2 regions of the Streptomyces sp. NPDC088553 genome follow, and region 2 is predicted to be linked to the other one. Evidence: riboswitches for the same ligand, from Rfam matches in the RefSeq annotation. Region 2 holds a riboswitch; the other holds the start of a gene.
The links. Region 2 has a riboswitch for glycine ahead of gcvP (aminomethyl-transferring glycine dehydrogenase). Riboswitches for the same ligand answer to the same signal wherever they lie in the genome.

Region 1 (6,187 bases), on a different contig from region 2:
CGAGGCTCTGGGCGGCCTCGACGTACTCGCGGTTGCGCAGCGAGAGGGTCTGGCCGCGGACGATACGGCCCACGTACGGCCAGCCGAAGAAGCCGATGACGAGCACCAGGGCGGCGATGCGGACGCCGGAGCCGTCGAGGCCGAGGAGCTGGTTCGGCAGGACGGAGACCAGGGCGATCGTGAAGAGCAGCTGCGGGAAGGCGAGCATCACGTCCATGACCCGGCTGAGGGCCGCGTCGATCCAGCCGCCGAAGTAGCCGGCGACGATGCCGAGGATCGTGCCGAGGACGACGGCGAAGACCGCCGCGAGGAAGGCGACGAGCAGCGAGATCCGGGCGCCGTAGACGATGCGGCTGAAGACGTCGCGGCCGTTGACGGGCTCGACCCCGAAAAGGAAGTCGGAGCTGACGCCGCCCCAGGAACCGATCGGGGTGCCGAACAGCGGGTCGATCTGGTCCTCGTGGAACTCGTCCGGCGGGTGGCCCAGGAGGCCCACGATGACCGGCGCGAAGATCGCGACGAGGACGAGGAAGACGACGATGAAGGCGCCCGCGAGGGCCAGTTTGTCGCGCTTGAGGCGGGTCCAGGCGATCTGCCAGGGCGAGCGGCCCTCGATCGCCTTGGCGGGGGTGCCGCCGGGAGTGCCGGGGGCGTCGGGCGCGCCATCGACGGTGGCGGTCGCCTCGCCCGCACTCTTCTCGTGCAGTGGTGCCGTCATCGTGGTGAGGACCCCTCTCGGCCGCCGGTAGCCGGCCCTTGCCCGCCGCGGGTAGCGGCTCGGTGGAACAACCTGCTGGGCACCTGCTCGAAAGGAGCCGAACGCCCGGTGTTCCGGGGAGTCTTCAATGCGCTTGTGATCACCCGCCAGCCCTGACAGGGAATGTTTGCTCAAACGTGATGCGGTGCTGCGACTTCCGTTATCCGGACGTCGCGATCACGTGAGCGGACCATCTCGGGTCCTCTTCCCCCCAATCGGACATGTCCTCTCAACTAGGCGTTCGAGCTCCTCAATTGGGGCGAACGAAAGCCTCCGGAGCAAGCTCCGGAGGCTGGTGGGGCGCGAGGCGAGAAGGGTGCGTCTCAGTATCCGGACGGCGCCGGTGGCGGATATCCGTACCCCGGAACGGGGGCGGATCCGCGTCCGGCGTGCGCCTCGCGGTCGTAGAACGGGCGGCCGTTCGCCCGCAGCCAGAGCGCCACCGGGTCGTACGCGTCGGAGAGGGCGACCGTCGAGACGGGCAGCCCCTCGGGTACGGCTCCGATGGACTGGCGCATCATCGCCCGGACCGTGTCGACGGCCGCCGGCGAGGTGTCGTAGAGGTCGAGACCGATCGCGAGGTACGGGGAGCCGAGCGCGGGCTGCACCCAGCCGCGGCGCAGCGCCCGGACGGCCGGGGTGCGGTGCGCGTTCTGTGTGAGCAGGGCGTAGAACTGCGGGATCTCCAGGGTGGGCTCGGTGACCCGGAGCGGCCCGGCGGGCATCCGGTCGAGGCCGGTGGCGATCCGGCGCAGGTCGGCCCAGGGGATGCCGACACCGCCGCCCGGGGCGTGCGGATTCAGCCAGACGCCCCAGCGGTCGGGGTAGAGGGCGCGGGCGATCTCCCGGCCGGTGACGAGCTCGTGGGCGCGGTGCCAGCCGGAGGCGGCGAGTTCCTGGGCGGAGGTGACGCAGGGCGCGTAGCCGAAGCCGTCGACCTCCATGTTCCCGTACTGGGCGTCGGACGAGCCGGGCGAGCCGTGCCAGAGCAGCATCCAGAGCTCGCCGTCGGCGAGGGCGTGCAGCAGCTGCTCGTACGCGTCGTAGCGTCCGGGTGCCACCTGGCGCAGCATGTGCTCGACCTGTCCGGTCGCAGCGGTGCCTGACGCGCTCACCCTGGGTCCCGCCCCTCTTCCGTCACCACGTCTGTTCCGACGTCCGTCCCTGGCGTCCGTCCTGACGACGTCCGTCCTGCTGTCGAGAAGTTCAGCTTAAACAGGCCGTCCGTCACACGGCGGCGCGCTGGTAGAAGGGGCGCACCCGCTCCAGCATCCAGTCGCCGACCGGGTCCTGTGCCATGTCGAGCAGGATGAGGTTGACCGGCCAGGCGCACTCGACGCGGCCGAGGGCGCGGCCGAGGGCGTCCAGCGGCGCGTTGCGGTCGACGCCGTCCCAGGCGACGAGCTGGACGCCGACGAAGAGGGCGGGTTCGGTGCCCTCGACGCTGGCGAGCGCCCGGCGGGCGGTGGTGACGACGCCGGTGGCCTCGAACTCGGCGGACGCGGCGGCGAGGAAGTCGACCGGGTCGTCCTGCCAGTCGGGCTCGAAGAGCCGGACGCGGCCGCCGGTGGCGGGCCCGTCCAGCGGGGTGCGGCCGACGCGGCAGAGCTCGGCGACGGCCGGCGGGGGCAGCGGGACACCGACGACGCCGCCCGGGTTCACGGCGATGCCGAGCTGCGGGGGCAGACCGCGGGCGAAGTCACGGGCCGGGGCGACGGTGAACGACATGTGGCTGCCGACACAGGCGAGGAACTGCTCCTCGGAGCTGAAGACGGGGACGTACGCCGCGCCGTCGATCTCCATGGTGGCGAGGTCCAGGTTCGGGCTGTCGGGTCCGCCGCCGTTGGGCAGGGGCACCCAGACCGGGCTGCGGCCGAGGACCTCGACCAGGCGGGCGCCCGCCGTGGGGTTGCCGAGGGAGGCGGCAAGGACCTCTTCGAGCTCGTTGCCCGGCCACGTCACGTCCACGGTCCCGTTTCCCCTTCTCGCACGGCCTGCCGTACCGGCCGCCCCGGCAGCACCCTAACGCCGCCCCGGCGCCGCCGTGGCCAAAAGAAGGGGTACGGGCACAGCGGGACAGCGGCGTACGTCACAGCGGCCGCCCCGCGTACCTCTACAGCGGCCCGCCTCGGGCCGCCCCGCATACGTCGCAGCCGCCCGCCTCAGGCCGCGTCGCGGAAGCCGATCTTCCGCAGGGTGTCCGCCGCATCCCGGTCGAGCAGCGTCGCGGAGGCGCAGCCGTGCGGCAGCCGGCCGGACTCCGCCGCCGCGACGAGTCGGGCGACGGCCCGCCGGTGCCGGGCGAAGGCGTACGACGAGACGCCCCGGCCACGGTCCCGCTGGCCCGCACGGGCGGTGCCCGGGTCGACGTCGAGCAGGACCAGGTGGAGCGCCCGGCCGCGACGGCGGGCCTCCCGGGCGAGCCAGCCCCGCACCCAGGACTGGGTGCCGCAGTCGTGCACGATCACCCCCGCGCCGGACCGCAGGGCCCTGCGCAGCCCCGCGTAGTGCGCGATCCGGACCAGCGGGCGGTAGACGGCGTACGGCAGCAGGCGGGGCATCCGGGCCTCCCAGCGCTCCCGGGTGTCCTGCGAGTCGATGCCGGCGCCCTCGGCGGCGCGGCGCATGAGGGTGGACTTGCCGCTGCCGGGCAGCCCGGAGACGACCACCAGGTCGCCGGCGGCGAAGGTGAGGGCGCGGGGGCCGCGGCCGCCGCGCTCGCGCAGGTCGCGCAGGAGCCGCCCGCGGCCGCGGGTCCGGGCACGGGCTCGCTGGGACGGTATGCCGGTACTCGGCGCGTACGCGCCGGTGTGCTGGAACCTCATCGCTTCTCCCCCTGCCGGGCCTGGGAAGACCCTTGCCCACAAAGTGTAAAGAAGCGGTAATGGGACACAAGCGATGTGCCGCGCCGACCTCGCGTGCAATGATGTGCGCGCCAGGCGCGCACAGTCGCCACACAATCGCATACCGGCCGCTCGAATCCGCGCGGGAGAGTTCCGGACGCCGTACGTGTCCGGACGCCGAAGGAGCAAGACCCTCCCTTGAATCTCTCAGGCCCCGTACCGCGTGGATGAGGCAGATCTGAAAAGCGGGACACCCTGCCGTGTCCCCACCCAAGGTGCAAGCCGAACTCTCGGTGCCGGTCTCCCGGCGACGAGATGCTCTCGGTGAACCTCTCAGGTTCCATGACAGATGGGGAGGACGTCCTCGCCCGTCATGTGTTTCGTCACCGAACCGCCCTTGGGACCCGGGAGCCACCCCATGAGCACTGCCCCCCGTCTGACCGCCCTCGATGCCCTGCATCGTTCGCTGGGCGCGACCATGACCGACTTCGCGGGCTGGGACATGCCGCTCCGCTACGCCAGCGAGCGGGACGAGCACATCGCCGTCCGCACCAAGGCGGGCCTCTTCGACCTCTCCCACATGGGTGAGATCACCGTCACCGGCCCGCAGGCGGTCGAGCTCCTCGACCACGCCCTCGTGGGCAACATCTCCACTGTGGGCGTCGGCCGCGCCCGCTACACGATGATCTGTCAGGAGGACGGCGGCATCCTCGACGACCTGATCGTCTACCGGCTCGGCCAGACGGAGTACATGGTCGTCGCCAACGCCTCCAACGCGCAGATCGTCCTGGACGCGCTGACCGAGCGCGCGGCCGGCTTCGACGCCGAGGTGCGGGACGACCGTGACGCGTACGCCCTGATCGCGGTCCAGGGCCCGGAGTCCCCCGGCATCCTGAAGTCGCTCACCGACGCCGACCTGGACGGTCTGAAGTACTACGCCGGCCTGCCCGGCACGGTCGCCGGTGTGCCCGCGCTGATCGCCCGTACCGGCTACACCGGCGAGGACGGCTTCGAGCTGTTCCTGAAGCCCGAGCACGCCGAGGGCGTCTGGAAGGCGCTGACCGAGGCCGGCGCGCCGGTCGGTCTGATCCCCTGCGGCCTGTCCTGCCGCGACACGCTCCGCCTGGAGGCGGGCATGCCGCTGTACGGCCACGAGCTGACCACCGCGCTGACCCCCTTCGACGCGGGCCTCGGCCGGGTCGTGAAGTTCGAGAAGACGACCAACGAGGGCCGCTTCGTCGGCCGCGAGGCGCTGGAGAAGGCCGCCGAGCGCGCCGAGACCGCCCCGCCGCGCAAGCTCGTCGGTCTGGTCGCCGAGGGCCGCCGGGTCCCGCGCGCCGGTTTCTCCGTCGTCAGGGACGGCGTGGTGATCGGCGAGGTCACCTCCGGAGCCCCGTCCCCGACCCTCGGAAAGCCGATCGCCATCGCGTACGTGGACGCGGCGCACGCCGAGCCCGGCACCCAGGGTGTAGGTGTGGACATCCGCGGTACCCACGAGCCGTACGAGGTCGTCGCGCTGCCGTTCTACAAGCGCCAGAAGTGACGCATCCGTCTCACTTCGCGTCTCATCCCGCAAGACCCACGTTCATCAGCACTCCCCCGATCCAGGAGAATCAGGCCATGAGCAACCCCCAGCAGCTGCGCTACACCAAGGAGCACGAGTGGCTGTCGGACGCCGAGGAAGGCGTCGCGACCGTCGGCATCACGGAGTTCGCCGCGAACGCGCTCGGTGACGTCGTCTACGCCCAGCTCCCCGAGGTCGGCTCCACGGTCACCGCGGGCGAGACCTGCGGCGAGCTGGAGTCGACGAAGTCCGTGAGCGACCTGTACTCCCCCGTCACGGGTGAGGTCGTCGCCGCCAACCAGGACGTGGTGGACGACCCGTCGCTGGTGAACACGGCTCCGTTCGAGGGTGGCTGGCTGTTCAAGGTGCGCGTCGCGGGGGAGCCGGACGAGCTGCTCTCCGCCGACGAGTACACCGCGTTCTCCGCCGGGAACTGAGACCGGGCCCGAAACCCCTTAGGGATCGATTCATGTCGCTTCTGAACACTCCCCTCCACGAGCTGGACCCCGACGTCGCCGCCGCCGTCGACGCCGAGCTCCGCCGTCAGCAGTCCACCCTCGAGATGATCGCCTCGGAGAACTTCGCTCCGGTCGCCGTCATGGAGGCGCAGGGCTCCGTCCTCACCAACAAGTACGCCGAGGGCTACCCGGGCCGCCGCTACTACGGCGGCTGCGAGCACGTCGACGTCGCCGAGCAGATCGCGATCGACCGGATCAAGGACCTGTTCGGCGCCGAGTACGCCAACGTCCAGCCGCACTCCGGCGCCTCCGCGAACCAGGCCGCCCTCTTCGCGATCGCCCAGCCCGGCGACACGATCCTGGGTCTTGACCTGGCGCACGGCGGTCACCTGACCCACGGCATGCGCCTGAACTTCTCGGGCAAGCAGTTCGACGTGGTCGCGTACCACGTGGACGAGGCCGGTCTGGTCGACATGGCCGAGGTCGAGCGCCTCGCCAAGGAGCACCGCCCCAAGGTGATCATCGCGGGCTGGTCCGCCTACCCGCGTCAGCTGGACTTCGCGGA
Region 2 (6,187 bases):
CTCGTACGAGGCGCGTCGCTTCGGAGTCCACTCGGCCATGCCCATGGGCCAGGCGCGGCGGCTCGCGCCGAACGCGGCCTATCTCGTACCCCGCTTCTCGTTCTACCGGTCGATCAGCGAGCAGGTCATGGAGCTGCTCGGAAGGCTCTCCCCGCTCGTGGAGCCGCTCAGCCTCGACGAGGCCTTCGTGGACCTGGAGGCCGGGGGCGTGGCCGACGACAGCGCGAGCGCGCGCGCCGCCGGTGAGCGGCTGCGGGTCGACATCCTGGCGACGACGGGGCTCACGGGGTCCGTGGGGCTCGCGGGATCCAAGATGATCGCGAAGATCGCTTCCGAGGAGGCGAAGCCCGACGGTCTCGTGCTGATCGAGCCCGGGACGGAGCGGGAGCTTCTCGCGCCGCGTTCGGTGCGGATCCTGCCCGGTGTCGGGCCGGCGACCGGGGAGCACCTCCGGCGGGCCGGGATGACCACGGTGTCCGACCTCGCGGAAGCGGGCGAGGACGAGCTCGTACGGCTCCTGGGGCGGGCGCACGGGGCCTCGCTGTACCTCATGGCCCAGGGGTACGACGATCGGCCCGTGGTGGCCGAGCGGGACGCGAAGTCGGTCTCGGTCGAGGACACGTTCGACATCGACCTGCACGACCGGGTCCGGATCAGGTTCGAGGTCGAACGGCTCGCGGAGCGGTGCGTGGGGAGGCTGCGGGCCTCCGGGCACTCCGGTCGGACCATCGTCCTGAAGGTGCGGCGCTTCGACTTCTCGACGCTCACGCGGTCCGAGACGCTCCGGGGGCCCACGGACGATCCGAGTGTGGTGCGGGAGGCGGCGGGGCGGCTGCTCGAGGCGGTGGATACCACCGGGGGCGTGCGGTTGCTGGGGGTCGGGGTGAGTGGGCTCGCGGACTATACGCAGGAGGATCTGTTCGCTCAGGCGGGGGCGGGGGCGGAAGGGGCTGCGGCGTCGGATTCGGCGTCTGCGTCTGCGCCGACGTCTGCGTCGGTGGAGGGAGCAGGGGGTGATGCGGCTGCTGCGGCGACCGGCGCGTCGGCTGTGGCATCTGTTGCGCCTGAGGCGCCTGAGCCCGTGGAGCGGCACTGGGCGCCCGGGCATGACGTGCGGCATGCCGTGTACGGCGCAGGGTGGGTGCAGGGGAGCGGGGTCGGGCGCGTGACGGTGCGGTTCGAGGAGCCGGGGTCGGAGCCGGGGCGGGTGCGGACGTTTGCGGTGGACGATCCGGAGCTGGAGCCGGGGGAGGCGTTGCCGCTGGTGGGGCGGGGGTGAGGCGCGGGGCCTGCCTTGGGGGCGTGGCCTGGCGGCCGGGCTTGGTGTTTCCCGCCCGCACCACCCGTGCTGCTGAGCCGGCAGAGGTGCGGGCCTTCCTGTGGGGTGCGAGCGCCGTTGGCGGCTGCGGCGGAGGTGGGGGTGGCTGCTGCCGTGGCGGTCGGGACCGGTGGCCCCCGGCCGGTCTGCGGGCCGGGGCTCCGTCCGGCCGTGGGCGGCTTCCCGCCCGTTGGCCGGTGGCTTCCCGCCCGGCTGCGCGCCGGTGGCCTCGTCTGGGCCCTGTGGCCGGTGGGTGCTCGGCGGACGGCCTCCCGCCCGTGGGCGGGCTGTGTGCCGTTCGTCGGGGGCCTCCTGCCGTGGCGGATGGCCTGCTGGCCGACCGTGGGGCCCCGCGCCGGCTGCGGGCGGGGCCTCGGGTGGTGGTCTTCTGGCTGGCCGTAGGTCTCCGCATGGGTGGACGGCCCCTGCCCGGCTTCGGGTGGGGGCCGTCCGGCCTCGGGGGGTCTTTCGCCCAGGTGCGCGTCCTCCGCCGGGCCCGCAGCCGGGAGCGGGCGGGTCTCGCCGCCGGCGCTGCGGGTCGGTGGGTTCTGCTCTGCTGGTTCTGGGCTCGTGGCCCCCGTCCGTCGTCGTCGGGGCCGGGTGGTTCCTACTGGCCTGCCAGGTGGCCGAAATCTGTGTCCGGTGTGTCCGTGGGGGGCGGGGGGAGGGCCAGGCTGTAGTGGCGGTAGAGCTGGAGCTCTTGTTCCGGGGAGAGGTGGCGGCCCACGCCGAAGTCGGGGGCGTCCTTGATCAGGGCGCGCTCGTACGGGATGTGGAGGCCGTTGTCGATGAGTTCGCTCGGCTCCAGGGGGACGAAGGCGTCCCTGCTGAACAGGCCCGTGCGGACCGCCGCCCATTCCGGGATGCCGGTCGCGTCGTCCAGGTACACCTCGTCCACGGTTCCGATCTTGTGCCCGTTCCGGTCGTACGCCTTGCGGCCGATCAGGCTGCGCGGATCGATATCGGTCTGCACGGTCCCTCCAACTGGTCGCAACTGCTCTACACCCCTACGAAAGTGCACAACTGGGATGTCGGCCACTTGAGCGATGGAAGCCGCAACCTCGCTGGTAGGCTGGCTGTGGCTGTCGACCCCGTGCGGGAGAGTCCCCCGGAGAAACCTTCCGGTGGGCGCCGAAGGAGCAAATCCTCCCCGGAATCTCTCAGGCCCCTGTACCGCGCGGACGAGGTCACTCTGGAAAGCAGAGCGGTGTCCGACGGCATGCGCTCTCACCGACGGTGAAAGCCGGCGTGCCGTGAGGCGTGCCGGTGAAACTCTCAGGTTGAGATGACAGAGGGGGAGGCCGTCCGGGTACCCGCGCCGTGGTGCCCCTCGCAGGTCGTGACGACCAGGAGGCCTCCGTACATGACCGCCAACCGCATTCCGCTCTCCGAACTCGAACAGGGCATCCCGTTCGAGCAGCGGCACATCGGGCCCGACGCCGAGGCGCGCGCCAAGATGCTCGCCCAGGTCGGTTACGGCTCCCTCGACGAGCTCACTGCCGCCGCGGTGCCGGACGTCATCAAGAACACCGAGGCGCTGGGCCTGCCGGCCGCGCGCACGGAGGCCGAGGTGCTCGCCGAGCTGCGCTCGCTCGCCGACCGCAACCAGGTCCTCGCGCCCATGATCGGTCTCGGCTACTACGGGACCTTCACGCCGCCGGTGATCCTCCGGAACGTGATGGAGAACCCCGCCTGGTACACGGCGTACACGCCGTACCAGCCGGAGATCTCGCAGGGACGCCTCGAGGCCCTGCTGAACTTCCAGACCGTCGTCGCCGACCTGACCGGGCTGCCCACCTCCGGCGCCTCGCTGCTCGACGAGGGCACCGCCGCCGCCGAGGCCATGGCGCTCTCCCGGCGCGTCGGCAAGGTCAAGAACGGTGTCTTCCTCATCGACGCCGACGCCCTGCCGCAGACGATCGCCGTCATCGAGACCCGCGCCGAGCCGACCGGTGTCGAGGTCGTCGTCGCCGACCTGAGCGAGGGCATCCCCGCCGAGGTCGCCGAGCGCGGTGTCTTCGGTGTGCTCCTCCAGTACCCCGGTGCCTCCGGTGCCGTGCGGGACATCAAGCCGCTGATCGACGCCGCCCACGAGCTCGGTGCGATCGTCACCGTCGCCGCCGACCTGCTCGCGCTCACGCTGCTCACCTCGCCCGGCGAGCTCGGGGCCGACATCGCCGTCGGTACGACGCAGCGCTTCGGCGTCCCGATGGGCTTCGGCGGACCCCACGCCGGTTACATGGCCGTCCAGGACAAGCACGCCCGCTCCCTGCCCGGCCGTCTCGTGGGTGTCTCCGTCGACGCCGACGGGAACCGCGCGTACCGCCTGGCGCTGCAGACCCGCGAGCAGCACATCCGCCGCGAGAAGGCCACCAGCAACATCTGTACCGCTCAGGTGCTGCTCGCCGTCATGGCCGGTATGTACGCCGTCTACCACGGTCCCGAGGGCCTCCAGGGCATCGCGCGCCGCACCCACCGGTACGCCGCGATCCTGGCCGCCGGCCTCACCGCCGGGGGCGTGGAGCTCACCCAGGGCGCCTTCTTCGACACCCTCACCGCCCGGGTGCCCGGCAAGGCCGACGAGGTCGTGGCCGCCGCCCGCGAGGCCGGTGTGAACCTCTACCGCGTCGACGCGGACCACGTGTCCATGTCGTGCGACGAGACCACCGGGCGCGCCCAGCTCGCCGCCGTGTGGGGCGCCTTCGGCGTGACGGCCGACGTCGAGGCCCTGGACGCCACCACCGAGGACACGCTGCCCGCCGGGCTGCTGCGCTCCGACGCGTACATGACCCACCCGGTCTTCCACGCGCACCGCTCCGAGACCTCGATGCTGCGCTACCTGCGCAAGCTCGCCGACCGCGACTACGCGCTCGACCGCGGCATGATCCCGCTCGGCTCCTGCACGATGAAGCTGAACGCGACGACCGAGATGGAGTCGGTGACCTGGCCCGAGTTCGGTCAGATGCACCCCTTCGCCCCGGTCGAGCAGGCGCAGGGCTACGTCACGCTCATCACCGAGCTGGAGGAGCGTCTCGCCGAGGTCACCGGCTACGACAAGGTGTCGATCCAGCCGAACGCCGGTTCGCAGGGCGAGCTGGCCGGTCTCCTCGCCGTCCGCGCCTACCACCGCGCCAACGGTGACGAGCAGCGCACCGTCTGCCTCATCCCGTCCTCCGCGCACGGCACCAACGCCGCCTCCGCTGTGATGGCCGGCATGAAGGTCGTCGTCGTCAAGACCGCCGACGACGGCGAGGTCGACGTCGCGGACCTGCGCGCCAAGATCGAGCAGTACCGCGACGAGCTGTCCGTGCTGATGATCACCTACCCGTCGACGCACGGCGTCTTCGAGGAGCACGTCGCCGACATCTGCGCCGAGGTCCACGAGGCCGGCGGTCAGGTGTACGTCGACGGTGCCAACCTCAACGCGCTGGTCGGTCTCGCCAAGCCGGGGCACTTCGGCGGCGACGTCTCGCACCTGAACCTGCACAAGACCTTCTGCATCCCGCACGGCGGCGGCGGCCCGGGCGTCGGCCCGGTCGGTGTGCGCGCGCACCTCGCCCCGTACCTGCCGAACCACCCGCTCCAGCCCACCGCGGGCCCGGAGACCGGCGTCGGCCCGATCTCGGCCGCCCCGTGGGGCTCCGCGGGCATCCTGCCGATCTCGTGGTCGTACGTGCGCCTCATGGGCGGCGAGGGCCTCAAGCGCGCCACCCAGGTCGCCGTCCTCGCGGCGAACTACATCGCCAAGCGCCTGGAGCCGCACTTCCCGGTGCTCTACACCGGCCCGGCCGGTCTGGTCGCCCACGAGTGCATCGTGGACCTGCGCCCGCTGTCCAAGGCGACGGGCGTCACGGTCGACGACATCGCCAAGCGGCTGATCGACTACGGCTTCCACGCGCCGACGATGTCGTTCCCGGTGGCCGGCACGCTGATGATCGAGCCGACCGAGTCCGAGGACCTGACCGAGCTCGACCGCTTCTGCGACACCATGATCGCGATCCGGGCCGAGATCGAGAAGGTCGCCTCGGGCCAGTGGCCCGCCGACGACAACCCGCTGCACAACGCCCCGCACACCGCGGCCGCGCTGGGCGGCGAGTGGAACCACGCGTACACGCGGGACGAGGCCGTCTTCCCGGCCGGTGTCTCGGCCGCCGACAAGTACTGGCCGCCGGTGCGCCGCATCGACGGTGCCTTCGGCGACCGGAACCTGGTCTGCTCCTGCCCGCCGCTGGACGAGTACGACAACTGAGCATGACATCGGCCGCGTACGACGGTCGGACGTGAATCGAGGGCCGGTTCGGAGCATGTCTCCGGGCCGGCCCTCGGGCGTCGCGCGTGCCGTCAGGCGGCGGTCGTCACCTGGCCCGCCGACAACGGCCGGTGGGGGGCGATGATCTGCCCGTCCGGCAGGAGCTCGCCGGTGTCCTCGAAGAGCAGGACGCCGTTGCACAGCAGGCTCCAGCCCTGCTCCGGGTGGTGTGCCGTCAGTCGGGCCGCCTCACGGTCGGCGGAGTCGGCGGTGGGACAGGCAGGCTGGTGCTGGCACATGGGTGGGTTCTTTCGCTGCGTCGTAGTGGATGTCCTGCGGCTCTTCGCGCTCATCGCCGCCCCCGTCGGTCGGTTCGGTTCCGATCCCAGTCTTGCCCCATGGACGGTCTTCCGCAGGGATTTCGCGGCAGCTCGTCCTTTCCTGGGAAGACGCATCACCCGCAGGGGCGGTTCAGGTCAACTGCACCGTCTCTTTGGGTGGTTCGGAGTGGTCCCAGTGGGCTAGTCCGTCCGGGAGGGGTGTTCGGGCGACGCGTTCGGGCCGGGTTCTCGGACAGCAGTACGCCCCGTGACCCGGGCGGGTCACGGGGCGGTGACGCT

Region 1: it holds a riboswitch for glycine, as region 2 does, so the genes downstream of both, gcvT (glycine cleavage system aminomethyltransferase GcvT) here and gcvP (aminomethyl-transferring glycine dehydrogenase) in region 2, are expected to answer to the same signal.

What each region holds. Positions count from the first base shown of each region.
Region 1 is NZ_JBIVMG010000007.1:522,357-528,543, reverse strand. Features, by position in the region: gene ACIP8Z_RS26205 (ABC transporter permease) at 1-718, opposite strand, end outside; gene ACIP8Z_RS26200 (enhanced serine sensitivity protein SseB C-terminal domain-containing protein) at 1,081-1,872, opposite strand; gene ACIP8Z_RS26195 (enhanced serine sensitivity protein SseB) at 1,985-2,725, opposite strand; gene ACIP8Z_RS26190 (AAA family ATPase) at 2,920-3,582, opposite strand; glycine riboswitch at 3,734-3,832, shown strand; gene gcvT (glycine cleavage system aminomethyltransferase GcvT) at 4,019-5,143, shown strand; gene gcvH (glycine cleavage system protein GcvH) at 5,221-5,601, shown strand; gene glyA (serine hydroxymethyltransferase) at 5,634-6,187, shown strand, end outside.
Region 2 is NZ_JBIVMG010000001.1:1,142,763-1,148,949, reverse strand. Features, by position in the region: gene ACIP8Z_RS05115 (DNA polymerase IV) at 1-1,279, shown strand, start outside; gene ACIP8Z_RS05110 (PRC-barrel domain-containing protein) at 1,926-2,291, opposite strand; glycine riboswitch at 2,405-2,504, shown strand; gene gcvP (aminomethyl-transferring glycine dehydrogenase) at 2,682-5,567, shown strand; gene ACIP8Z_RS05100 (DUF5999 family protein) at 5,660-5,866, opposite strand.